Regions from separate parts of the Martelella sp. FOR1707 genome, predicted to be linked through region 4. Evidence: predicted binding sites of a transcription regulator. Region 4 holds the regulator's gene; each other region holds the start of a gene.

Region 1 (5,696 bases), on a different contig from region 4:
CTCCGCCAACCTGCGCACCGTCGGGCGGTGACAAGGGGTCCGGCGCTTTGCGCGGGACGGGGCGTTATTAGGGCCTGCGGCAGGGGGTGTCAAGCGTCAAGGGCGGGATTTCCAATCGGTTTGCAGACGACATTTTCGCGCCCGGCGCGCCACGTCGATCCGGCGCGGCGATGCCGGCATATTCTTTGCTCGAAATCTCCGGCGAAAAGGCCTATATGGGCCGGGCGAAGGAGCTCATATGGCGATTGAAAACAAAAGCGAGGACTGGCAGGGGCGCTATTCGCCCAGTCTTGAAAGCGTGGAATCGCTTGCGATCGAGGCCTATGCCAGATTGCCCGAGGCGTTTCGGGCGCTGACCGGCGACCTCGTGATCGAGATTGCCGATTTTCCGAGCGACGAAATCTTCGAGGACATGGCGCTGGAAACGCCGTTCGATCTGCTCGGCCTGTTCGAGGGGCGTGGCGTTTCGGAACGTTTCACAATGGAAACCGGCGAGATGGTCAACAGGATCACGCTCTACCGCCGGCCGATCCTCGATTACTGGGCTGAAAACGAGGAAACGCTTGGCGACATCGTCAGCCATGTTCTGATCCACGAGATCGGCCATCATTTCGGCCTGTCGGATGACGACATGGAGCGGATCGAGGCAAGCGTCGACGACGACGCGGACGACGCCCGGCGCTGACGCGCCGGACGGTTTTTGATCTTTAGTCCGGGCGGATGAAATCGCCGGTCTTGTTGTCCATCACCCACAATTCGCCCGATGAAATGTCGAACCAGGCGCCGTAGAGCTTCAGCTTGCCCTGTTTCTCGGCCTCCTTCACATTGGGGAAGGAGCGCAGGTTGGAAAGCGAGTTGCGGATCGATATCCGCTCCAGCGCGGTCTGGCGCTCGCTTTCCGTCATGATCGAATTGGAATTGATCTGGGCGGCGGCGGGCTTCAGCAGGTTGGTCCACTTGCCAATGAAATCGCCTGGCGACAGCGGATCGGCGTTGGGCGAAAGTGCCGCATGGATTCCGCCGCAGCGGCCATGGCCGAGCACCACGATATTCTTGACTTTCAGGCCCTCGACCGCGAATTCAAGGGCGGCGGACGTGCCGTGATACTGGCCGTCCGGCTCATAGGGCGGCACCATGTTGGCGACATTGCGAACCACGAACAGCTCGCCCGGGCTGGCATCGAAGATCATTTCCGGCGCGGCGCGGGAATCGCAGCAGGCGATGAACAGCGTCTGCGGCTTCTGACCTTCCTCGGCAAGCTGGCGATAGCGGGCGCGCTCCTCGACATAGCGTCCGGACATGAAGTTCTTGTAGCCGTCGAGAAGGGGTTTCGGGAAAGAGTCCGTCATTCTGCCGTCCTTATTTTCGGGCGCCGTGCCAGCGCGTCAGTTTCTTTTACGTCGCCGGGCGGGATGCATCAATTGACGCTGGCCAATTTTTGCAAAGGGCGCCCTCAGGCTTTGCGCATCCTTTTCCGGCATCAACTCGTCCGCGCTTTCGCGCACCGCGCGCGTCAGCGTTTCAAATACGGAAGCAGTGGATTTTTCAAGCGCTTCGGCCGGCGGCTTTCCGGCAAGCCTTGCGGCCAGAAACAGCGCGGAGAACAGGTCGCCGAGCCCGTTTGGCGGGTTGTCGACGCGCTGATGCTCGGCAAGCAGCGCCTGCCTGCGATCGACGAACAGCGCCGCGACGCCCTGCTTCAGCATGGAATGCGCCGAGGTGACCACGACTTCCGCCGGCCCGAGTGCAAGTGCTGCATCGATTGCGGCCGTGTTGTCTTCAAGCGTGCGCCCTGAAAGCCAGGCGAGCTCGAAACGGTTGGGCGTCGCGATATCGGCGAGCGGCAGAAGCCGGTCGCGGATCGCGCGGGCGATGTCTTCGCCAACATAAAGCCCGCCCTCATCGCCGATCACGGGATCGCAGAGATAGATGAGGTCGGGATTTTCGGCGCGCAGGTTTTCCACCATTTGCGCGATTGCATCGGCCTGCGCCGCGCTGGCGAGATAGCCGCTGATGACGGCGCGAACCTCTCCGCGCCAGCGGCTTGCGCCAAGTTCTCCGAGCGCCGTCGCGAAAGCCTCGCCTTCAAATTGCAGCCTTGTGGCGCGCCCGTGGCCCGGGTGCCAGGGCAGCACGACGGTGGGCACGGACCATGTATTGTAACCAAGAGTTTCCAGTGCAAACACGATGGCGCGGTTGCCAATCTTGCCGCGCATGACGTAGCTTGAAATCGCGATAACGGCGCCGTCGGGCATGTCGAAAGTCATAATGGGCCCCATTGAAGCCTGGGCTGAATGCAACCAAAACGATAAAACGGCGAAATTGTTTTGTCATTCGCCTCAATTACGCTCTAAATCGCCTATTGGAGCAAGCTGTCAAGCGGCTGTCATGGCCGCGGCGTTAAACGGTATCCCAATGGCGCGGAAAATCGCCCAAAATAGCGGCTCGATCCGCTGACATAAAATAAGCTGGAGGAAACATGGACACCAAAGCCGACCAGAAGCGCAAGTCCCTGATGCAGCAGGCCGAGCGCCTCGCCAGGGAGGCCAACAAGGCTTACATCAACCCGGCTTTCATGTTCGACCATGCCAGTCCCGAGGATCTGGAGCGCTACACGCCCGAAGCGATTGCGGCCGCCGCATACCACGCGGCCCACGAGATCGCGGCCTATGACGGCGGCGACGCGCGGGTCACGATCGGCGCGGTCGAAGGCATCGCGCCGGAAGGTATTGCAACCGATGTGATCACGGTCACCGACCGCAACATGCCGTTCATCTATGATTCGGTGATGGCGGAGATCGCGGAATTCACTAATGATTTCATGCTGGCCGTTCACCCGATCCTGGTCGTCACGCCGGGACAGGCGCCGGTGGCGTTTTCATCCGACATCGAGCATGCCGAGGACGACCGCATCAGCCATGTCCAGGTCCATGTCCGCCAGCTCGCGCCGGAAACGCGCGCGCGGTTGAAGGCGCAGCTCGAATATATCCTGAACCATGTTCGCCTCGCGGTCGCCGGCTGGCCGGAAATGCTGGCCAAGCTCGAAACGGCGATGAACGAAATCAAAACCCGCGCCCCGGCTGCCGTCGCGGATGCCCGGGAGGAGGCGCTTGCCTTTCTCGCCTGGCTGCGCGATGGCAATTTCACCTTCCTCGGCATGCGCGAGCTTGTCTATCTCAAGGATGCGGATGGCGCGCGGGTCGAGCATGTGCCGGATGCGGCGATCGGCATCCTCTCCGATCCGGAAATGCGGGTGCTGCGGCGCGGCCCCAATCCCGTGGTCTCGACGCCGGAAATCATCGGCTTTCTGGAAAGTCCGAAACTGCTTCTGGTGACCAAGGCCAACACCACCTCCACGGTTCATCGCCGCGCGTATATGGATTATATCGGCGTCAAGCGTTTCGGCGAAAACGGCGAGGTGGTCGGCGAACTCAGGATCGTCGGCCTGTTCACCTTCACCGCCTATACCCAGTCGGCGGTGCGCATTCCGCTCTTGCGCGCCAAGATCGCGGATGTCACCCGCCGCTTCGGTTACGAACCGAAGAGCCATGCGGGCCGGATGCTGCAGAACATTCTGGAATCCTATCCGCGCGACGAACTGTTCCAGGCCCCGGTGCCGCTGCTTGCCGATTTCTGCGAGCAGATCATGGCGATTGCCGACCGGCCGCGCATCCGGGTGCTGAGCCGGATCGACAATTTCGACCGTTTCGTCTCGGTGCTCGTCTATGTACCGCGCAACCTTTATGATTCCCGCCTGCGCGAGAAGATCGGCGACTATCTGGCCAGCGTCTACAAGGGCCGGGTGTCCGCCTATTATCCCTCGTTTCCCGAGGGGCGTTCGGCGCGGGTGCATTTCATCATCGGGCGGCGCAGCATGGACAAGACGCCGGACGTGCCGCAGGCCGAACTCGAGGCCGAGGTCACAAGGCTTGCCGCCGACTGGACGGAGCGGTTCAAGGAACTGGCCGGTCCCGGCGCGCCGGAGATCGAGGCAAACGAGGCCTATCACGAGGCCTTCTCCCCGGATGAGGCCTATGCTGATCTCGGGCTGATCGGCGACGCGGCCAAGAAGGGCATGCGCATCGATTTCTACCGCGACCGACATGAGGAAGAGGCGGAGGTGCTCCGTCTCAAGATTTTCCACGGGGGCTCCCATGTGCCGCTGTCGCGGCGCGTGCCGCTTCTGGAAAATCTCGGCTTCTCCGTCGTCTCGGAGCGGACCTTCGAACTGGAATATGCCGAGAGCGGCGCTGCCAGCACCGAGGTTGTCCTCCACGACATGGAACTGCTGGTCGAAAGCGATGTCGATCTGGAGGCCGATGGCGACCGTCTGGAAGAAGCCTTCGTCGACGCCTTCCAGGGCGCGATCAGCAATGACAGCTTCAACCGGCTGGTTCTGCTGGCGCGGCTCAGCGGGCGTCAGGCCAACGTGTTGCGCGCCTATGCGCAATATCTGCGCCAGGCCGGCGTCAACTACACCGGAGACTATATCGCCCATTCGCTCTGCCAGTATCCGGTTATCGCGCGGGCCCTGTTTTCCATGTTCGAGACAGCCTTCAACCCCGCACTTTCCGATGACGCCCGCAGCGACGGCATGAAAAGCGCCCGCGGCACGATCACGGAAGGGCTGGAAGGCGTGCCGAATATCGATGACGACCGCATCCTGCGGCTGTTCGTCAAGCTGATCGACGCGACGCTCAGGACCAATTATTTCCAGACCGACGAGAACGGCGCGCCGCGGCCAAACCTCGCCTTCAAGTTCGCCTCGCAGTCGCTTGCCATCCTGCCGCAGCCGCGGCCGTTCCGCGAGGTCTATCTCTACGGCCCGCAGGTGGAAGGCGTGCATCTGCGCTTCGGCAAGGTCGCGCGCGGCGGGCTGAGATGGTCGGATCGCGGCCAGGACTACCGCACCGAGGTGCTGGGGCTGGTCAAGGCCCAGCAGGTGAAGAACGCCGTGATCGTGCCGGTCGGCGCCAAGGGCGGCTTCTACCCGAAGAACCTGCCGGTCGGCGGCAGCCGCGAGGAGGTGTTCAACGCCGGACGCGAGGCCTACAAGAGCTATATCCGCACCCTTCTGTCGATAACCGACAACATCATCGACGGCGAGGTGGTGCCGCCGAAGGACACGGTGCGCGCCGATGAGGACGATCCCTATTTCGTCGTCGCCGCCGACAAGGGGACGGCGACCTTCTCGGATACCGCCAACGCGCTGGCGCAGGAGGCGGGCTTCTGGCTCGACGACGCCTTCGCCTCCGGCGGTTCGGCGGGCTACGACCACAAGAAGATGGGCATTACCGCGCGCGGCGCCTGGGAGGCGGTGAAGCGGCATTTCCGCGAGATGAACATCGATATCCAGACCACGCCGTTCACCGTGGCGGGCGTCGGCGATATGTCGGGCGACGTGTTCGGCAACGGCATGCTGCTGTCGGAACAGATCCGGCTGGTGGCCGCCTTCGACCACCGCGATATCTTCATCGACCCCGATCCTGATCCGGCAACGGGCTTTGCCGAGCGCAAGCGGCTGTTCGACCTGCCGCGTTCGAGCTGGCAGGATTATGACCGGGAGAAGCTGTCTGCGGGCGGGATGATCATCTCCCGCAACGAGAAATCGGTCCGGTTGACGCCCGAGGCGGCCGCAGCGATCGGTCTCAAGGCGGAGGAGTATTCGCCGTTCGATGTGATGACCGCGATCCTCA
Region 2 (5,696 bases), on a different contig from region 4:
GCAGGAAGGAGTACTGCACCGCCACAGTCGCGACATCGCCATTGTGCATATATTCGAAGGTGTCGTGCGCGCCGGGATCAAGCCAGCCGGTGCCGGTGGGGCTTGCGATCATCAGATAGGCGCGATCGAAGGCGCCCAGGCGCTGCATCTCCTCAAGGGCGATCCTGGCGCGTTCCTGCGGCTCGTCGGCCTGGGACCGGCCGACATAGACGCGGATCGGGCGTTCGGCCGGGCGGCCGGTGAAGGTTTCGATATCCTCGGCGGATGGCGCGCTGGTGACGAAGTTGCGGCCGGGCTGGCCCATCGCCTCCCAGCTTGCCAGCGAGCCGGGGCCGCCCGCGATGAAGGAATCAGTGGGCGGCGGCGGGGCGGTTTCGAACAGGTCCTGCGCGGTCTCGTAGCTTTCGTCGAGGAAGTCGAAGATCGCCGGCACCACCCAGTCGCGGCTTGCCACGACCACGACCAGCAGCACGATGACGACGCCGGCCAGATTGGCCGCGCGCGGCGACATTACCCGGTAAAGCCGCAGCCGGACGATATCGAAAGCCTTCTGAAACAGGGCGCCGATCAGGAACAGCACGATGAACACGGCAAGCCCGACGGCGAGGATGCCGAGCACGGTGCCGCCTTCCAGCAGTTCCATGTTGACGCGGGAGCGCACCGAGTTCTGCCATTCGGTCATCATCGACAGGCAATAGACCAGAAGGATCAGCGCCGCGGCGTTCACGACGGCCAGGCTGATCGCGCGCCAGCGACCGCGCGGCTCGGGGATCTGCAATCCGCGCCACAGCGCCACGATGAACCGCCCGATCATGTAACCGAGCGCCATCACGAGGCCGGCCAGCACGGCCTGCAGCGGCCACGCTCGTGGGATCAGCGACGGCGTGAGCGAGGCGGCGAAGAATGCCAATCCGAGCGCGAGCGAAAAAAGGCTGATTGAGAACCAGCGCGCGGTTGTCGGCGTTTCCGTCTGCATGGCGGCTGACCCGTCCTTATCTGTTCTGCTCTGCGAGCTCTTCCATCTGCCGCTTGAAGGCATCCTGGTCCTTGTCAACGGTCGAAAGGATGGTCTCTATGTTGAAGAAATCCAGAGGCTGATAACGCCCGACATTCGGCGCCACGAAAAGGTCCGGCGCCGCGTTTTTGAGTTTTTCCACCACGATCGAGTGTTCTGTGATGGAGAACGATCCGGCCCAGGTCTCGAACGACCCGGGAATGTTACCGTCATTCTCGATCGTCGACCCGGTCACGTCGATGCCGATGGTGATGTAGCGGTCGGCGTCGAGAAGGTCGAAGGGCGTCGGGTTCACGAAGCCGCCGTCGATCAGCACCCGGCCGTCGCGGCTGACCGGCGTCAGCAGAACGGGCAGGGCGGAGGACGCGGCGATCGCCGACAGCAACGGTCCCTCGCGCATCACATATTCGTTCTGTTCGTAGAAATCGGTCGCGATGATCGCGAGCGGTATCTCCAGCCCCGCGAAATCGGCGGGCAGGTCCGCAGGCAGCAGCGCTGCGAACAGCACCTCGGGCTCGATCACCGCCGGGCGGAACAGGTTGAACAGCGAGCCCCAGGTATCGCCGGTATCGATCAGCAGGCGCTTCAGCAGCGACTGGCGCTGGGTCAGCAGGTCCACGCCATATTCACGGATTTCGGTGCCGGTCATGCCGCTGGCATAGAGCGCGCCGATGATCGAGCCCATCGACGTGCCGGTCATCTGTTTCGGCTTGATGCCGAGTTCATCAAGGCTCTGGAGGTAGGGGATATGGGCAAAGGCCTTGGCCGCGCCGCCGCCGAGCGCCAGCGCGAAACCATCGCGGCCGACGGGCTCAGCCTCCAGCGCGACGCCGGGCAGGTTGCGGGTGATCGTTCCCGGTCGGCTCTCGGCCATGGCAAGACCGGTTGCGCCGGCCAGGCCGGCAGCAGAGGCGATGATGAAGTTTCGGCGCGAAGTCATTGTTTCACAGAGCTTTTCTGTTTTTGTCCGGCGCAAACTATAAAGAGCGTATCCATGCCCGACAAGCGCGGAAACCGGCTCAATTTTAGCGTTTACGGAGAAACTGGTTTAAGTCGTTGGTACCATGGTTTGAGTTTCCTCCGTAACGCCATGTTTATTAAAGATATAATTAACCTTAATGCCAGCCTTTCACCATCACGTGCGGGCCCGCGTTTAACGAGGATGCGGGCCCGCCTTATCGATTCGACCAGCACCGTCTCAGCGGCTGACGCCGGGCAGGCTTTCGATCCGGAAGGCCAGAAACTGGGTCTTCTGGTCGGCATTGAAATTGTTGTCGGAGGCCAGCAGCAGCAGCGGCGTTCCGTCTTCCGCCCGGCCGATCGTCATCGCCTCGATATTGTCGGGCTCGATGCCGATGGCGCCGAGATCGAGGATCTGCGTCTTGGCAACCGGAACGATGGTCTCGTCGGTGTCGGCAAGCGAGGCGATCGCCGAAACATCGGTCGCGCCGTCGAGGTCGATCATGAAGATCCGGATGGTGAAGCCGCGGTTTTCGGCGAAGCTGCGCTCGGAGACCAGAAGGCGGGTGTCGTCGAGCGGCATCATGTCGGACAGGCCGTTGTCGTTCCACGCGCCGCCGTCGACCGGCGCATGGGGAATAGGGTCGATCATGTAGACATACTGCGCCGTCGGTTCGCCGCTTTCGGCATCGTAGCGCACGATCCGGGCGGGGCTTGCGGTGGTCAGCGTCGAGGCGGGACCGTCCTGATAGAGGGCTGCCTCATTGGCCACGAGCACATCGCCTGCCGGCAGCACAGCGATGCTCTCGAAGGCGTTGTTGTTGCGGACGCCGGTGGCGTGGTCCTCGCTCGGCGCAAAGCCATCGGGCAGGGCGAATTCGCGCACGAAATCGCCATCGGTTGACGTGACGCGCACGAACGGCGCGATCATCGCCTTGCCGTCGCCCTCGCTCGACCAGATCAGATTTTCGCCGAACAGGCGGATCTGCTCGGGATCGACGGTCTTTTCCGCAAAGGGCGATCCATTCTCGTCCTTCAGCGTCACGGTCTTCACGACCGAGACATCGTCGATGCCGTTGGCGCCTGATTCGATATCGAGTTCGTAGAACCGGGCCGGAGCCTTCTGGGAACGGTCGTCGGAGATCGCGATGTAGCGGCCGGTTGCGGCATCGTAGTCGATCCCGGAAATGCCGCCGAACTCTACGCCGTCGACAATGGTGCCGGTATCGATGGCGAATTCGCCGGCGAATGTCAGGCTGACGGGGGCGTCGCAGTCGTTAATGGGGCAATCGACGGCAATTGTCTTGCCGATCTCGGCGGCATGGGCGCCGGCGGCGAGTATGGCGATAAGGGTAGTGGCGGAAAGCAGGGATTTCATGGCAGCACCTCGTGTGAGACGGCGGGAGTTGACCGTCATTGAGGTAGTGCCCTCGCTCGTTATCAGGCGTATGACACCGGCCCCCGTGAGAGCGTCTCCGGGCCGGCGCTCGCCGTCAGATATCCAGGTTTTCCGCGAACGCCGCGTTTTCCTGGATGAAGCGGAAGCGGGCTTCCGCCTTGGTGCCCATCAGGTCTTCCACCGCGGCCTTGGTGCCTTCGAAATCGACGTCGTCGATATCGACGCGCAGAAGCGTACGCTTCTTCGGGTCCATCGTGGTTTCCTTGAGCTGAGCCGGCAGCATTTCGCCAAGACCCTTGAAGCGGCTGATCTCGACCTTGCCGCGCCCGGTAAACACCGACTTCATCAGCTCTTCGCGGTGGGCATCGTCGCGGGCATAGGCCGTCTTGCCGCCCTGGGAGAGTTTGTAGAGCGGGGGGACGGCCAGATAGAGGTGGCCCTGGCGGATCAGCTCCGGCATCTCGGTATAGAAGAAGGTGATCAGCAGCGAGGCGATATGCGCGCCGTCGACGTCCGCATCGGTCATGATCACGATGCGCTCATAGCGCAGGTCTTCCTCGCGGTATTTCGTCCGCGTGCCGCAGCCGAGCGCCTGGATCAGGTCGGCCAGCAACTGGTTGGAAGAAAACTTGTCGCGCCCGGCGCTCGCCACGTTCAGGATCTTGCCCCGAAGCGGCAGGATCGCCTGGTTGGCGCGGTTGCGCGCCTGCTTGGCGGAGCCGCCGGCCGAATCGCCCTCGACCAGAAACAGTTCCGCGCCGGCGGCGGTGTTCTGCGAGCAGTCGGCGAGCTTGCCGGGCAGGCGCAGCTTCTTGACCGCGGTCTTGCGGTTGACCTCGCGCTCCTTGCGCCGGCGCAGCCGCTCCTCGGAGCGTTCGATCACCCAGTCGAGCAGTTTTTCCGCCTCTGCGGGGTTGGCGGAAAGGTAGAGATCGAAGGGGTCGCGCAACGCGTTTTCGACGATCCTCTGGGCTTCAACGGTCGCGAGCCTGTCCTTTGTCTGGCCGACGAATTCCGGCTCGCGGATGAAAACCGACAGCATGCCGACGGCCGAAATCATCACGTCGTCGGTGGTGATCTGCGCGCCGCGCTTGTTGCCGATCATCTCGGCATAGTTCTTCAGGCCGCGCATCAACGCCTGGCGCAAACCGGCCTCGTGCGTGCCGCCTTCGGGCGTGGGGATGGTGTTGCAGTAGGAATGGACGTTCGGGTCGCCGCCATACCAGGCCACCGCCCATTCGACCGCGCCGTGGCCGCCGGTCTTCTCGGTCTTGCCGGCGAAAATCTCGCGGGTGACGGTGAAGTCCTTGCCGATGGTTGCGGCGAGGTAATCCTTCAGCCCGCCGGGGAAGTGGAACTCCGCCTTTTCCGGCAGGTCCTCCTTGCCTTCGACCAGCGAGGGATCGCAGGACCACCGGATTTTCACGCCGCCGAACAGATAGGCCTTGGAACGCGCCATCCGGAAGAGGCGGGCGGGATCGAATTTCGCGCGCGGCCCGAAGATTTCGGCATCGGGATGGAAACGGATCTTGGTGCCGCGCCGGTTCTGTGTCGGGCCGCAATCCTCAAGCTCGCCCTGCGGCACGCCGCGCGAGAAGGAAAGCCGGTAGAGCCGCCGGTCACGGGCAATCTCGACCTCCAGCACATCGGAGAGCGCATTGACGACCGAGACGCCGACGCCGTGCAGACCGCCGGAGGTCTCATAGGCCTTGCCGTCGAACTTGCCGCCGGCATGCAGCTTGGTCATGATCACTTCCAACGTCGACTTGCCGGGCACCTGCGGATGGTTTTCCACCGGAATGCCGCGGCCATTGTCGGTCACCGTCAGAAAACCCTCGGCGTCGAGATGAACGTCGATGAAATCGGCATGACCGGCGACAGCCTCATCCATCGAGTTGTCGATGACTTCCGCAAACAGATGATGCAGCGCCTTTTCATCGGTGCCGCCGATATACATGCCCGGTCGCATGCGCACCGGCTCCAGCCCCTCGAGCACGCGGATAGAGGAGGCGCCATAGTCCGCGTTTTCCAAGGAGGCGGGGGCCGAGGTTCTCGGCTTTGCCGCGCTCTTGCGCTCGGGCTGCGTTGTATCGGTTTCGGCCTTGCTGCCGCCAAGATCGGCGAAGAGGTCTTTGCTGTTGTCCATAGGGTCGGGCAGCCTGTAAAGATCGGTTTGCGCTGGTGCCGGCGCTTTGCGGCGAATCACCCTGCTATTCTGGCAAAGTTTTGGTCGCGAGGCGATGCCGCGCCAGATTCTCGCGATAAGGGTGTGGATAGTCTGATGCGCCGTATAAAGCCGTGATTGCGCCTGCTGTCAAACCA
Region 3 (5,696 bases), on a different contig from region 4:
TGCGGGCATGACCGAAGAGGCGACCGAAGAAATCCACATTCTCGAATACGGATAGGGTCGGATAGAGATTCTTGCCGAGCCCCTGGGGCATATAGGCGATGCGGGGGCCGATCGCGCTGCGGTCGCGCGCCTTCCGCATGTCGGCGCCCAGCGCCTCGACCGCGCCGGCCTGGACCTTGCGCGCCCCTGCGATCAGCGAGAGCAGCGTCGATTTCCCGACGCCGTCAGGGCCGATCAGGCCCACCATCCTGCCGGCAGGAAAGTCAATCGATACGTCGTCGAGCGCACGGGTCTTCTTGAACGCATGGCTGACGTTCAGCAGGCGCGCCGCAAGCGCGGGAGCATCGCTGGTTTGCGCCGGCCCGCTCATTCCAGCAATCCGGTGCGCAGGCTTTCAGGCCATGCCGCCTCCGGGTCGGTCTTGACATAGGCTATGCCGGGCAGACCCGGTTTGACGTAATCGGCGTATCGTTCAAGAAGCGCCGGCGCAACGCGTACCCGCACGCGGAACATCAGCCCCTGGCGCTCCTCGGCTGTCTCGACGGTGCGCGGAGTGAACTGCGCGACATCGGACAGAAACGAGACGGTAGCCGGAATCACCACGCCCGGCGCGGTGTCGAGGACGATGCGCGCCTCCGAGCCGATGGCGAGACGCCCGGCCTCCAGCGTGGGCAGAAAAACGGTCATGTAGACATCGCCGAGATCGATGAGGTTCAGGACCCGCCCGCCGCCGGCGACAACCTCGCCCGGTTGGGCGACGAGATACTGCACCCGGCCGTCCCGGGGCGAGCGCAACGTGCTGTCATCGATCTCCGTCTGGATCCGCTCTATCGCCGCCTTGGCCGCCTCGATATTGGCCTCCGCATCCACGATCCGCGCCCGCGCCGTGGCGATGCCCACCTCGGCGACGGCGACCTGGGCCCGCGCGGCGTCGAGCGCCGCGCGGGCGCCTTCGAAACGGGCGCGATCATCCTCCACCGTCTGCTGGGCCACGGTGTTGCGTTCGACGAGCTGTTGCGAGCGGTTGAAGCGGCTCTCGGCCGAGCCAAGCTCTGCCTCGCGCTGGGCGACGACCGCCAGCGCGGCGGAACGTTCGGCCTCGGCCTGCTTAACGCCGCTCTCCGCCACGTCGCGGCCGATCCGGCCGCGCTGCAACTGCGCACGCGCTTCCCGCAACATCGCGTCGAGCTGCTGGGTGTCCATATGGGCAAGCACCTGGCCAGCCGACACGGTGTCACCCTCCTGCACGAGAATATCGCTGATCCGGCCACCGGAGCGGGCGGATATGTCGATGGAGACCGCCTCGATGCGGCCATTGCCCGAGGCAATGCCGGCCGGCAACCCCTCCTCCGCCAGGCGCTCGGTCAGATACCAGCCGGCAACGGCCGCAACCGCCACGAGCGCCACCGCGAACCAGAGGTTCATGAAGAGTCGTTTCAGCCGCTCAAGCATAGGGATCGCACTCGGTCGTCGTTGGGAAGAGCCATCTTATATCCCAAAATCCTGGAGCATCGGGCGAAAAGTGGAATCCGGTTTTTCGATAACCCGATGCGTCGCAACAAACCATAGTGAGGTTCAGATTAACCGCTCCATGATCTAGGACAATAGGAAGCTGCATCATATAGAAAAATCGCGTCGCACGAGATGTGAACGCGAACGGAGCCCCTTTTTGCCAAACTGGAGTGCTCCATTACCGCCTCAGGCGTTGGGCAAAAAGAGGAATCCTTTTTCGAAGATTCCGACGCGCCAAGGAAAAATGGCTAAATCAACGGGCGGAGGATCGCCGCCAGCAAAATACCGCGCCCAACGCGCGCAAACCCGGCTTGGGTGCAGAACAGCCGGGAGCCGGGCAGAACTACTTCTCCACCAACTTCAAATTCCGGTCGAAGACCTTCAGCACCTGTTTCAGGTCATGCCCGCGCTTGAGCACCATGCCGGCGGTATTGGTGACCGAAAACGCGCCCTGCTTGGCCGCAAGTTTCGGGTTCTTCTCGATCCGGTAGAGTGGCATTTCGCCTGCGCGCTTGAAGACCGAGAACACCGCCTTGTCTTTCATGTGGTCCAGCGCATAGTCGCGCCACTCGCCCTCGCCGACCATGCGGCCGTAGATCCAGAGGATCGCGTCCAGTTCGCGCCGGTGGAAGGTCACCGGCAGGGGCTCGGCCTTCTGGCCGGCGCGATATTGGCTGAGCTCCACCACATTGGCGTTGGCGGCAGCCCGGCCGCGTTGCGTTTCCGGCTTGTCAGCCATGGCGTCTCCGCTTCGCAAACATGACACTTACAAGACAGTCTGCCCGTATCGGCCAAAATTGCAAGGCCGGTGTGGCGTGAGAGTGGCCAACGCTTTGTTAACCGAAACCGGTTATCCCTTGTTAAGTGCGTTTGTAAGAGTTCAGTATCCATGCGTTCAGGCCCCCCAGAGCTGCCCGTCTTGCCGGACATGCCGCGCGCATCGCGCTTCGGCCGCCGGCCGAAAGGGGCGCGGCCATGAGCATCATTCGCAAGGACCTTGGCCAACGCCCGCCTGCCCGCCTCAAATCCAAGCTTTCCGTCGTCCAGCCCGGCAAGGCCGTACCCGATATCCGCCTTGAAGTCAGAAGCGGCGGCGAGTTTTCGCTCTATTCGCAAGCGCCCGACCATATGGAGCCGGCGATGGACCGGCTGGCCGAGAGTGCGATCGAGCGCAACATCTTCCAGACCCCTGCCTTCCTGCTGCCGGCGCTCGGCGAGCGCCATTCGCTGCTCAGGGTCGCGCTGATGGAAGACGGCGACAGCGATGACAGTCTGACCGCGCTGATGACCTTTTCGGTGCGCGGCAATGGCTCGCATCTGCTTGCCCACGCGATCGGCGATATCGGCTATCACGCGCCGCTGATCTCGCGCCACCGGCCGATGGCGACACTCGACCAGCTTTTCGAGGCGCTTGCCGGCTCGCTCGTCAACCTGCCGGGCATCGCCGTATTTCCGCATCTGCTCGCCGATGGCGCGTTCATGCGCTTCGCCCGCGCGGTGGCCGCCGCCCGCGGCCTTGCCTTCCGGGTCACCCATGCCCGCCGGCGACGCGCGCTGTCCGGTCCGATCAACCCCGCCAACGCAGCGCTAACGCCGGACGAGCGCGAGGCGTGGCAGGCCAATCTTGCAAAGTGGGAGGCGCTTAACGCGCGCGGGAAGATCGGTTACCATATCGCCCGCAATCCATCCGAAACGGCGCTGATGCTGGATGAGCTGTCAGCGCTCACGACGACGGTCGCGGAAGACCGGTCCCGATTTGCGGCGCTGCTGCCCACGGCCAAGAAGCTCGGTCGCAACGACCAGCTTCGCATCCACGCGCTCTATCTTTCGGGCGAGATGATTGCGGCGGCGATCCAGCCGGTCACGGCCGGCGAAGCCTGGATCTGGCAGGTGTTCGTGCGGCCGGACATGGAACAGGAAGCGGTCGACGAGCAGTTGATCATGCGGCTGACGGAATGGAACACCCGCGACGCCAATATCGCGGTGACCCGCGCAGCCCCCGGCGTCGGCCCCTATCTGGCGGAGCGGTTCTGGCCGGTCGAGGAAGGCTATGCCACGCTGATGGTCGCGATCCGCCCCGGCATGGAACGCGCGATCGACGCGCTGGCCCGCGAGCACCGGGACTGAGCGTTCAAATCATTCTCAAGACAGACGGCCCGGACCGCAGGCCGGGCGGCTCAAAAGAGAAATCCGAAGCCTCTCAGCGGCACTTCTTCAGGCGCGAGTCTTCCGGCCGGTTCATCAACGCGAAAATATCGATATCGGACAGCAACGGATGGAATTCTCCGTCGGAATCCGCCCTGATCAGCACATCGAGCGGCACTGCGGGGGCTACCATCGCGCCGTTCCAGCAGGTGGAATCGAGATCGACCTCGAAACCCGGCTTGGCGCTGCCGGCGCCGCGCGCGACCGCCATCTGCTCCTGCTGATCCCGCAGGCGCAGCGCATCGGCGGGCGCCAGTCTCAGAAGCGTCACCACCTGCCCCGGCTTGCGGAATTCGGCAACCGCGGCATCGACCTTCTCGGAATCGGCATTCACCAGCGTATAATCCTGGCTGATATCGCCGCCCGCGCCGCGCTGATAGACGGTCAGCTCGACCTCGCCCTTCGGCAGCCGGAACTCCTCCGGGGCCAGAACCGCGATCCGAAGCGAAGCGGGATTGGCGGCGATCGGCGTGGGGATCGGCTCGGAGGCACCCGGCAGGAACGAGAAAGTCGAACAGGCCGAAAGCAGCACTGCTGCCGAAACTGCCAGAGATTTTGCCAGAAAACGCATGATGCCGACCGTCTTGCTTGGTTGTTGGGGCGAACCTAACCATTCATGATTAAAGACGGGTAAATTAGGGACCGGCGCAACGCCCGTCCCTGAGTATCAGACGAATACCTTACGCCCCGAGATGGCGCTCGCCGCGGGCTTTCGCCAGCGCGATCTGGTGCTGGCGCTCGCGGAAGCGGGCGCGGTCGGTCTCCGAATAGCTGTCGGCGCAATGCGGGCAGGAGACGCCTTCCTCGTAATCGGCGGAAATCTTGTCCTCGGGCGTCACCGGATGGCGGCAGGCGTGGCAGAGTTCGTGCTCGCCTTCCTTCAGGCCATGGGTGACGGAGACGCGCTCGTCGAAGACGAAGCAGGCACCGTCCCAGAGGCTCTCCGCCTCCGGCACTTCCTCGAGATATTTCAGGATGCCGCCCTTCAGGTGATAGACCTCGTCGAAGCCCTGCTCCTTCATGAAGGCCGTCGCCTTTTCGCAGCGAATGCCGCCGGTGCAGTACATCGCGATCTTCGGCTTGTTGTGAAGGCCCTGGTTTTCTGCGACCCATCGCGGAAATTCGCGGAAGGTCTTCGTCTTCGGATCGACGGCGCCGCGGAAGATGCCGATCGCGGTCTCGTAGTCATTGCGGGTATCGATCACGATCGTGTCGGGATCGGAGATCAGGTCGTTCCAGTCCTTCGGCTCGACATAGGTGCCGACCGTCTTCAGGGGGTCGATATTGTCGACGCCCATGGTGACGATTTCCTTCTTCAGACGCACCTTCATTCGGTTGAACGGCATTTTCGAGGCGTGGCTTTCCTTGTGCTCCATGCCGGCAAGCTCGGGCCGGGCGCGGATGAAGGAGAGCACATTGGCGATGCCCGCTGGCGTGCCCGCAATCGTGCCGTTGATGCCTTCATGGGCGAGAAGCAGCGTACCCTTGACGCCGTTCTCGTCGGCTGCGGCCTGAAGCGGCGCGCGGAACGATTCATAATCGGCGAAGCGGGCAAAATGATAAAGAGCTGCGACCAGATAGGACATGGCCTGTCTCCGCGTTACGTTTTCAATCGGCAGGGGCGTGTTTGCGGCCAATACACCCATTGCTGAGGCTTTGCAATTGTCAGCCTTCGCTGCGCGCGATGCGCTTGCGCCAGAGCGTCTTGATAATCGCGCTCTCGATTTCCGCCTCGTCGTCGAACACCTTGCGGGCGTTCTTCACCGCCCGGCGGCGCAGCCGCGCCCTTTGCGCGATCGCTTCCTCGCGGCAGATCCGGTGGGTCTTTTCAGACAGTGCCGGCCCGTCCGGGCCGTCAAGCAGCGCGATCATCACGCTGAGATCATGCTCGTGGCCAATGAGATCGGCAAGCGCCTTGGCGTCGGCGCGTTTGGCCTTCAAGGCCGTCGGCCAGATATCGGCGACAAGCGCGCAGAACA
Region 4 (5,696 bases):
AACTATCCGGCTCTGGTGCAGGACGCGCTGGCAAAAACGCTCGGTCTCGATCCGGCCAATGCCGCCGAGATGCGCGAAGCCATGCGGCTTGTCTCGCGCTCGGCCCGCGTCGACCTGCGCGATGTGGTGATGGACGACCCGTCGGTGATCGGAAAGACCGTCGATGTGAAACTGCTCGCCGCCGCCGATATCGATTCCGCCAACAAGGGCCAGATCGATCTCTCGCTGCCCGAAACCAGTCGCCGCGTCTCGGATCAACAGGCCGCCTGGATGGCGGAGCTGAAGGCGGAAGGACGGCTGCACAAGAGCTTCAACACCGGCTTCTTCACCCATGGCGCGTCCTCGCGGCCGGAATCGGCCGGCATCGGCGTCGCCTTTGTCGGCACGCTCTACATGATGGGCATCGTGCTGGCGCTGTCCCTGCCGCTCGGCGTGGCGTCCGCGATCTATCTCGAGGAATTCGCGCCGAAGAACCGGTTCACCGATGTCATCGAGGTCAATATCAACAATCTCGCCGCCGTGCCGTCGATCGTCTTCGGCCTGCTGGGCGTCGCGCTGTTCATCGGCTTTCTCGGCCTGCCGCGCTCGGCAGCGCTCGTCGGCGGGCTGGTGCTGACGCTGATGACGCTGCCGACGATCATCATCGCCACCCGCGCGGCGCTGAAGGCCGTACCCCCCTCGATCCGCTCGGCGGCGCTCGGCATCGGCGCTTCGAAGATGCAGGCGGTGTTCCACCACGTGCTGCCGCTTGCCATGCCCGGCATCCTCACCGGCACGATCATCGGTCTTGCCCGCGCGCTCGGCGAAACCGCGCCGCTGCTGCTGATCGGCATGGTCGCCTTCGTGGCGGATTATCCGGCAAGCCCGCTCGATCCGTCGACCGCGCTTCCGGTGCAGATCTACATGTGGGCGGGCGAGGCCGAGCGCGCCTTTGTGGAACGCACCTCTGCGGCGATCATCGTGCTCTTGGTGTTCCTGATCCTGATGAACCTGACCGCGGTCATTCTCCGCCGCCGCTTCGAGCGGCGCTGGTAGGAGACGACGATGACCCTTGATGCGAAAAGAACAATGAGCGGAAACATGAACGAACAAAGCTACAAGATGGCCGGCAAGGATGTTTCCGTCTATTACGGGCAGAAGCGGGCGCTGTTCGACGTCAATCTCAATATCCGCGAGAATGCCGTCACCGCGCTGATCGGCCCGTCGGGCTGCGGCAAGTCGACCTTTCTGCGCACGCTGAACCGGATGAACGACACGATCGACAATTGCCGGGTCACCGGCACGATCACGCTCGACGGCGAGGACATCTACACCTCCGGCATCGACGTGGTGGAGCTGCGCGCCCGCGTTGGCATGGTGTTCCAGAACCCCAACCCGTTTCCGAAATCGATCTACGAGAACGTCGCCTATGGCCCGCGCATTCACGGCCTTGCCCGCCACCGCGCCGATTTCGACAGGATCGTGGAGACCAGCCTGCAGAAGGCCGGCCTGTTCAACGAGGTCAAGGACCGGCTGCATGAGCCCGGCACCAGCCTTTCCGGCGGCCAGCAGCAGCGGCTCTGCATCGCCCGCGCCATTGCGGTCAGCCCCGAAGTGATCCTGATGGACGAACCGTGCTCGGCGCTCGACCCGATCGCGACCGCGCGCGTGGAAGAGCTGATCAGCGAGTTGAAGCAGAATTACACCATCGTGATGGTGACCCATTCGATGCAGCAGGCCGCGCGCGTTTCCGAACGCACGGCGATGTTCCACCTCGGCTACATGGTCGAGGAGGACGACACCGACACGATTTTCACAAATCCCGCGGACCAGCGCACCCAGGACTACATCATGGGCCGGTTCGGTTAAGGAGACGCACAAGATGGCACACTCGCATATCATATCGGCCTTCGACGAGGAGCTGAAATACCTCCAGCGCCGTATCTCGGAAATGGGCGGCATGGCGGAAGAGATGGTCTCGCAATCCGTCGTGGCGCTGGTCAACACCGATACCGAACTCGCCGAAAAGGTGATCGCGGAGGATCTGGCGCTGGACGATGCCGAGCGTGAGGTCGGCGAAAAGGCGATCGTCACCATCGCGCGGCGCCAGCCGGTAGCGGCGGACCTGCGCGAAATCATGGGCGCGATCCGCATCGCCGCCGACCTCGAGCGCGTCGGCGACATGGCCAAGAACACCGCCAAGCGGGTGATCTCGGTGCAGGGCACCGGCGTGCCGCGCAAGCTTGCCCATGGTATCGAGCATCTGTCGGAACTGGCGCTGCTGCAGCTCAAGGAAGTGCTCGACGCCTACACTTCGCGCCAGGCCGACAAGGCCAATTCGATCCGCGAGCGCGACGAGGAGATCGACGCGATCTACACCTCGCTGTTCCGCGAGCTTCTGACCTACATGATGGAAGATCCGCGCAACATCACCACCTGCACGCATCTTCTGTTCTGCGCCAAGAACATCGAGCGCATCGGCGACCACGCCACCAATATTGCTGAAATGATCTACTACATCGCCACCGGCTCGCAGCCGCAGGGAGAACGCCCGAAGGACGACATGTCGCCCTCGGTCGGCTCCGGCGAGAGCAAATCCTGACACCATGTGACGAGGGCACGAGATGGTTCCGAAGATTGCAGTTGTCGAAGATGAAGAAGCGCTGAGCGTTCTGCTGCGCTACAATCTCGAATCCGAAGGCTATGAAGTCGAGACGATCGCGCGCGGCGACGAGGCCGAAATTCGGCTTCAGGAGCGGGTGCCGGACCTTTTGCTGCTCGACTGGATGCTGCCGGGCGTTTCCGGCATCGAGCTTTGCCGCAGGCTGAGGATGCGGCCGGAAACCGAGCGCCTGCCGATCATCATGCTGACGGCGCGCGGCGAGGAAAGCGAGAAGGTGCGCGGCCTTGCGATCGGCGCCGACGATTATGTCGTCAAGCCGTTCTCGACGCCTGAACTGATGGCGCGGGTCAAGGCGATCCTGCGCCGGGCCCGGCCGGAAGTGCTCTCCAGCGTGCTCAAATGCGGCGATATCGAGCTTGACCGCGAGACCCACCGCGTCCACCGCAAGGCCAAGGAAGTCCGCCTCGGCCCGACCGAGTTCCGGTTGCTCGAATTCCTGATGACCTCGCCCGGAAGGGTGTTCTCCCGCTCCCAGCTTCTCGACGGCGTCTGGGGCCACGACATCTATGTCGACGAACGCACCGTCGACGTCCATGTCGGCCGGCTGCGCAAGGCCCTCAACTTCTCGCAAATGCCCGACGTGATCCGCACCGTGCGCGGCGCGGGCTATTCGATGGAAGTGTAAGGCAGTGCCTCTCAGCCGTCCCCTTCTCCCCGTGGGGAGAAGGTGGCCGAAGGCCGGATGAGGGCAGCGGCATCGCCATGGTCGTGGCGCTCGCGGGTCACTTCAACGTCCGGGGTTCTCCCCTCACCCGGCGCATGCGCGCCACCCTCTCCCCTCCGGGGCGAGGGGTAGAAGGCTGCGATGGCAATGGGTTTCATCGGCGCCTCGCCGTTGGGCGCTCCGCAAATACCGCCCCCAGACATTGCGATATCGCATCGTTTCCTTATCCTGAGGCCATCAAAGCGCTGCTCTTTCGGCAGCAGGCAATTGATTTTTCCCTTCAGACAGGGCACGGACAGACCCATCAGACAAAAGGAACCGAGATGACGCGCGCGAGTTTTACTGAGCCGGCGGTGATGGCCGACCTGATGGCCCGGATGCTGTGGGAAATCCAGGCGGTGCATTTCTCGCCCGACGAGCCCTACAAGCTCTCCTCCGGCCTTGTAAGCCCGGTCTATATCGACTGCCGGCGGCTGATCTCGTTTCCGCGGATCCGCTCCACCCTGATGGATTTCGCCGCAGCCAAGATCATGGCCGAGGCCGGCTTCGAACAGTTCGACTGCGTCGCCGGCGGCGAGACCGCAGGCATTCCCTTTGCAGCCTTTCTCGCCGACCGGCTCGACCTGCCGATGATCTATTGCCGCAAGAAGCCAAAGGGCTACGGCAAGAACGCGCAGATCGAAGGCCATATGCCGGAAGGCGCGCGGGTGCTGGTGATCGAGGACCTGACCACGGCGGGCGGCTCGATGTTCAACTTCATCGATGCGATCCGCAATGCCGGCGGCATCGTGAACCACGGCATGGCGCTGTTCTACTACGATATTTTCGCCGAAGCCGGGAAACGTTTCGATAATGGCGGCGTTGACCTACATTATATCGCAACATGGCAGAACGTGCTGGCGGTGGCGCGCGAGAAGAAACTGTTTGATGACAAGGCGCTCGATTCCGTCGCCGATTTTCTCGATCAGCCGATGGCATGGTCCAAGGCGCGCGGCGGCATTGACCAGCTGCCCGCCTGACGCCGCGAACGCGATAAAACGAACTGGGAGAAGACAATGATCCTTTGCTGCGGCGAAGCCCTTATCGACATGCTGCCCCGTGAGACCACAAAGGGCGAGCCGGCGTTTTCGCCCTATGCCGGCGGCGCGGTCTGCAATACGGCAGTGGCGCTTGCAAGGCTCGGCCGGCCGACCGGCTTCTTCTCGGGTATCTCATCGGACCTGATGGGCGATATCATCCGTGAAAAGCTCGATGCCTCCAATGTCGACCATTCTTATGTCGCCACCTCCGACCGGCCGACCACGCTCGCCTTCGTCAAGCTGGTGAACGGCGCGGCGAGCTACGCCTTTTATGACGAGAATACCGCCGGCCGGATGATCACCGAGGCCGACCTGCCGGAGATCGGCGATGATTGCAGCGCCATGCATTTCGGCGCGATCAGCCTGATCCCGGAGCCCTGCGGCTCGACCTACGAGGCGCTTTTGATGCGTGAAGCGGAGAGCCGCGTGATCTCGCTCGACCCCAATATCCGCACGAGCTTCATCACCGACCCCGACAAGCACCGTGCCCGGATCGAGCGGATGGCGGCGAAAGCCGATATTCTCAAATTCTCCGACGAGGATCTCGACTGGTTCGGGCTGGAAGGTTCGCTCGACGACAAGGCCCGCCACTGGATTGCAGCCGGTGCCAGCCTCGTTGTCGTGACCCGCGGCGGCGACAGCACGATCGCCTACACCGCTAAAGAGAAGGTCGAAGTGGCAAGCGAAAAGGTCGAGGTGGTCGACACCGTCGGCGCCGGCGACACGTTTGACGCCGGCATCCTCGCCTCGCTCGACCTCGCCGGCCTGCTCACCAAGGACAAGGTGAAGACGCTTTCCGCCGATGCCATCCGCGATGCGCTGGCCCTTGGCGCAAAGGCCGCCGCCGTCACCGTATCCCGCGCCGGCGCCAACCCGCCCTTCGCCCGCGAAATCGGACTATGATCGGGGGCTGGTTCCCTACACCAGCCCGCGGCCCTTCAGCATTGCCTCAGGGCCCGGCATGCGGCCCCGGAACGCCTGATAGGCCGCCTCGGGCGCGACAGAGCCGCCTTTGGTGAGGATTTCCGATTTGAGCTTGCCGGCGGTTGCCGGGTCGAAGACGTTGCCGGCCTCCTCGAAGGCCTCGAAGGCGTCGGCGTCCAGCACTTCGGACCACATGTAGGAATAATATCCTGCGGAATAGCCATCGCCGGAGAAGATGTGCAGGAAATGCGGGATGGCATGGCGCATCGCGATCGCCTTCGGCATGCCTATCGCATTGAGCACGCCGTCCTGGAACGCCACCGGATCGGCCGGCGGGTGTTCTGCCGTATGGAGACGCATGTCGACG

What was found. Region 4 encodes PhoB, which activates phosphate uptake and scavenging genes when phosphate is short. Its sites were predicted from a motif close to TGTCATNNANCTGTCAT; they were not measured.
Region 1: a site for PhoB is predicted at 2,374-2,390, ahead of V6765_RS18445 (NAD-glutamate dehydrogenase). Genes of this name have one in related genera too.
Region 2: a site for PhoB is predicted at 3,413-3,429, ahead of V6765_RS13585 (esterase-like activity of phytase family protein). Genes of this name have one in related genera too.
Region 3: a site for PhoB is predicted at 2,272-2,288, ahead of V6765_RS20965 (DUF2794 domain-containing protein). Genes of this name have one in related genera too.

Annotation. Positions count from the first base shown of each region.
Region 1 covers NZ_JBAKFP010000006.1:312,321-318,016, reverse strand. The annotation lists tRNA gene V6765_RS18465 (tRNA-Met) at 1-7, opposite strand, end outside; gene V6765_RS18460 (metallopeptidase family protein) at 239-685, shown strand; gene V6765_RS18455 (carbonic anhydrase) at 708-1,349, opposite strand; gene pdxY (pyridoxal kinase PdxY) at 1,386-2,267, opposite strand; gene V6765_RS18445 (NAD-glutamate dehydrogenase) at 2,480-5,696, shown strand, end outside.
Region 2 covers NZ_JBAKFP010000004.1:468,361-474,056, reverse strand. The annotation lists gene V6765_RS13595 (alpha/beta hydrolase) at 1-976, opposite strand, end outside; gene V6765_RS13590 (patatin-like phospholipase family protein) at 993-1,955, opposite strand; gene V6765_RS13585 (esterase-like activity of phytase family protein) at 2,214-3,353, opposite strand; gene parE (DNA topoisomerase IV subunit B) at 3,469-5,520, opposite strand.
Region 3 covers NZ_JBAKFP010000008.1:210,021-215,716, forward strand. The annotation lists gene rbbA (ribosome-associated ATPase/putative transporter RbbA) at 1-370, opposite strand, end outside; gene V6765_RS20960 (HlyD family secretion protein) at 367-1,425, opposite strand; gene V6765_RS20965 (DUF2794 domain-containing protein) at 1,856-2,251, opposite strand; gene V6765_RS20970 (GNAT family N-acetyltransferase) at 2,488-3,639, shown strand; gene V6765_RS20975 (hypothetical protein) at 3,713-4,288, opposite strand; gene trhO (oxygen-dependent tRNA uridine(34) hydroxylase TrhO) at 4,398-5,303, opposite strand; gene V6765_RS20985 (CHAD domain-containing protein) at 5,383-5,696, opposite strand, start outside.
Region 4 covers NZ_JBAKFP010000005.1:367,082-372,777, reverse strand. The annotation lists gene pstA (phosphate ABC transporter permease PstA) at 1-1,035, shown strand, start outside; gene pstB (phosphate ABC transporter ATP-binding protein PstB) at 1,045-1,848, shown strand; gene phoU (phosphate signaling complex protein PhoU) at 1,862-2,581, shown strand; gene phoB (phosphate regulon transcriptional regulator PhoB) at 2,604-3,287, shown strand; gene V6765_RS16035 (hypothetical protein) at 3,299-3,484, opposite strand; gene V6765_RS16030 (orotate phosphoribosyltransferase) at 3,650-4,345, shown strand; gene V6765_RS16025 (carbohydrate kinase family protein) at 4,382-5,308, shown strand; gene V6765_RS16020 (M3 family metallopeptidase) at 5,324-5,696, opposite strand, start outside.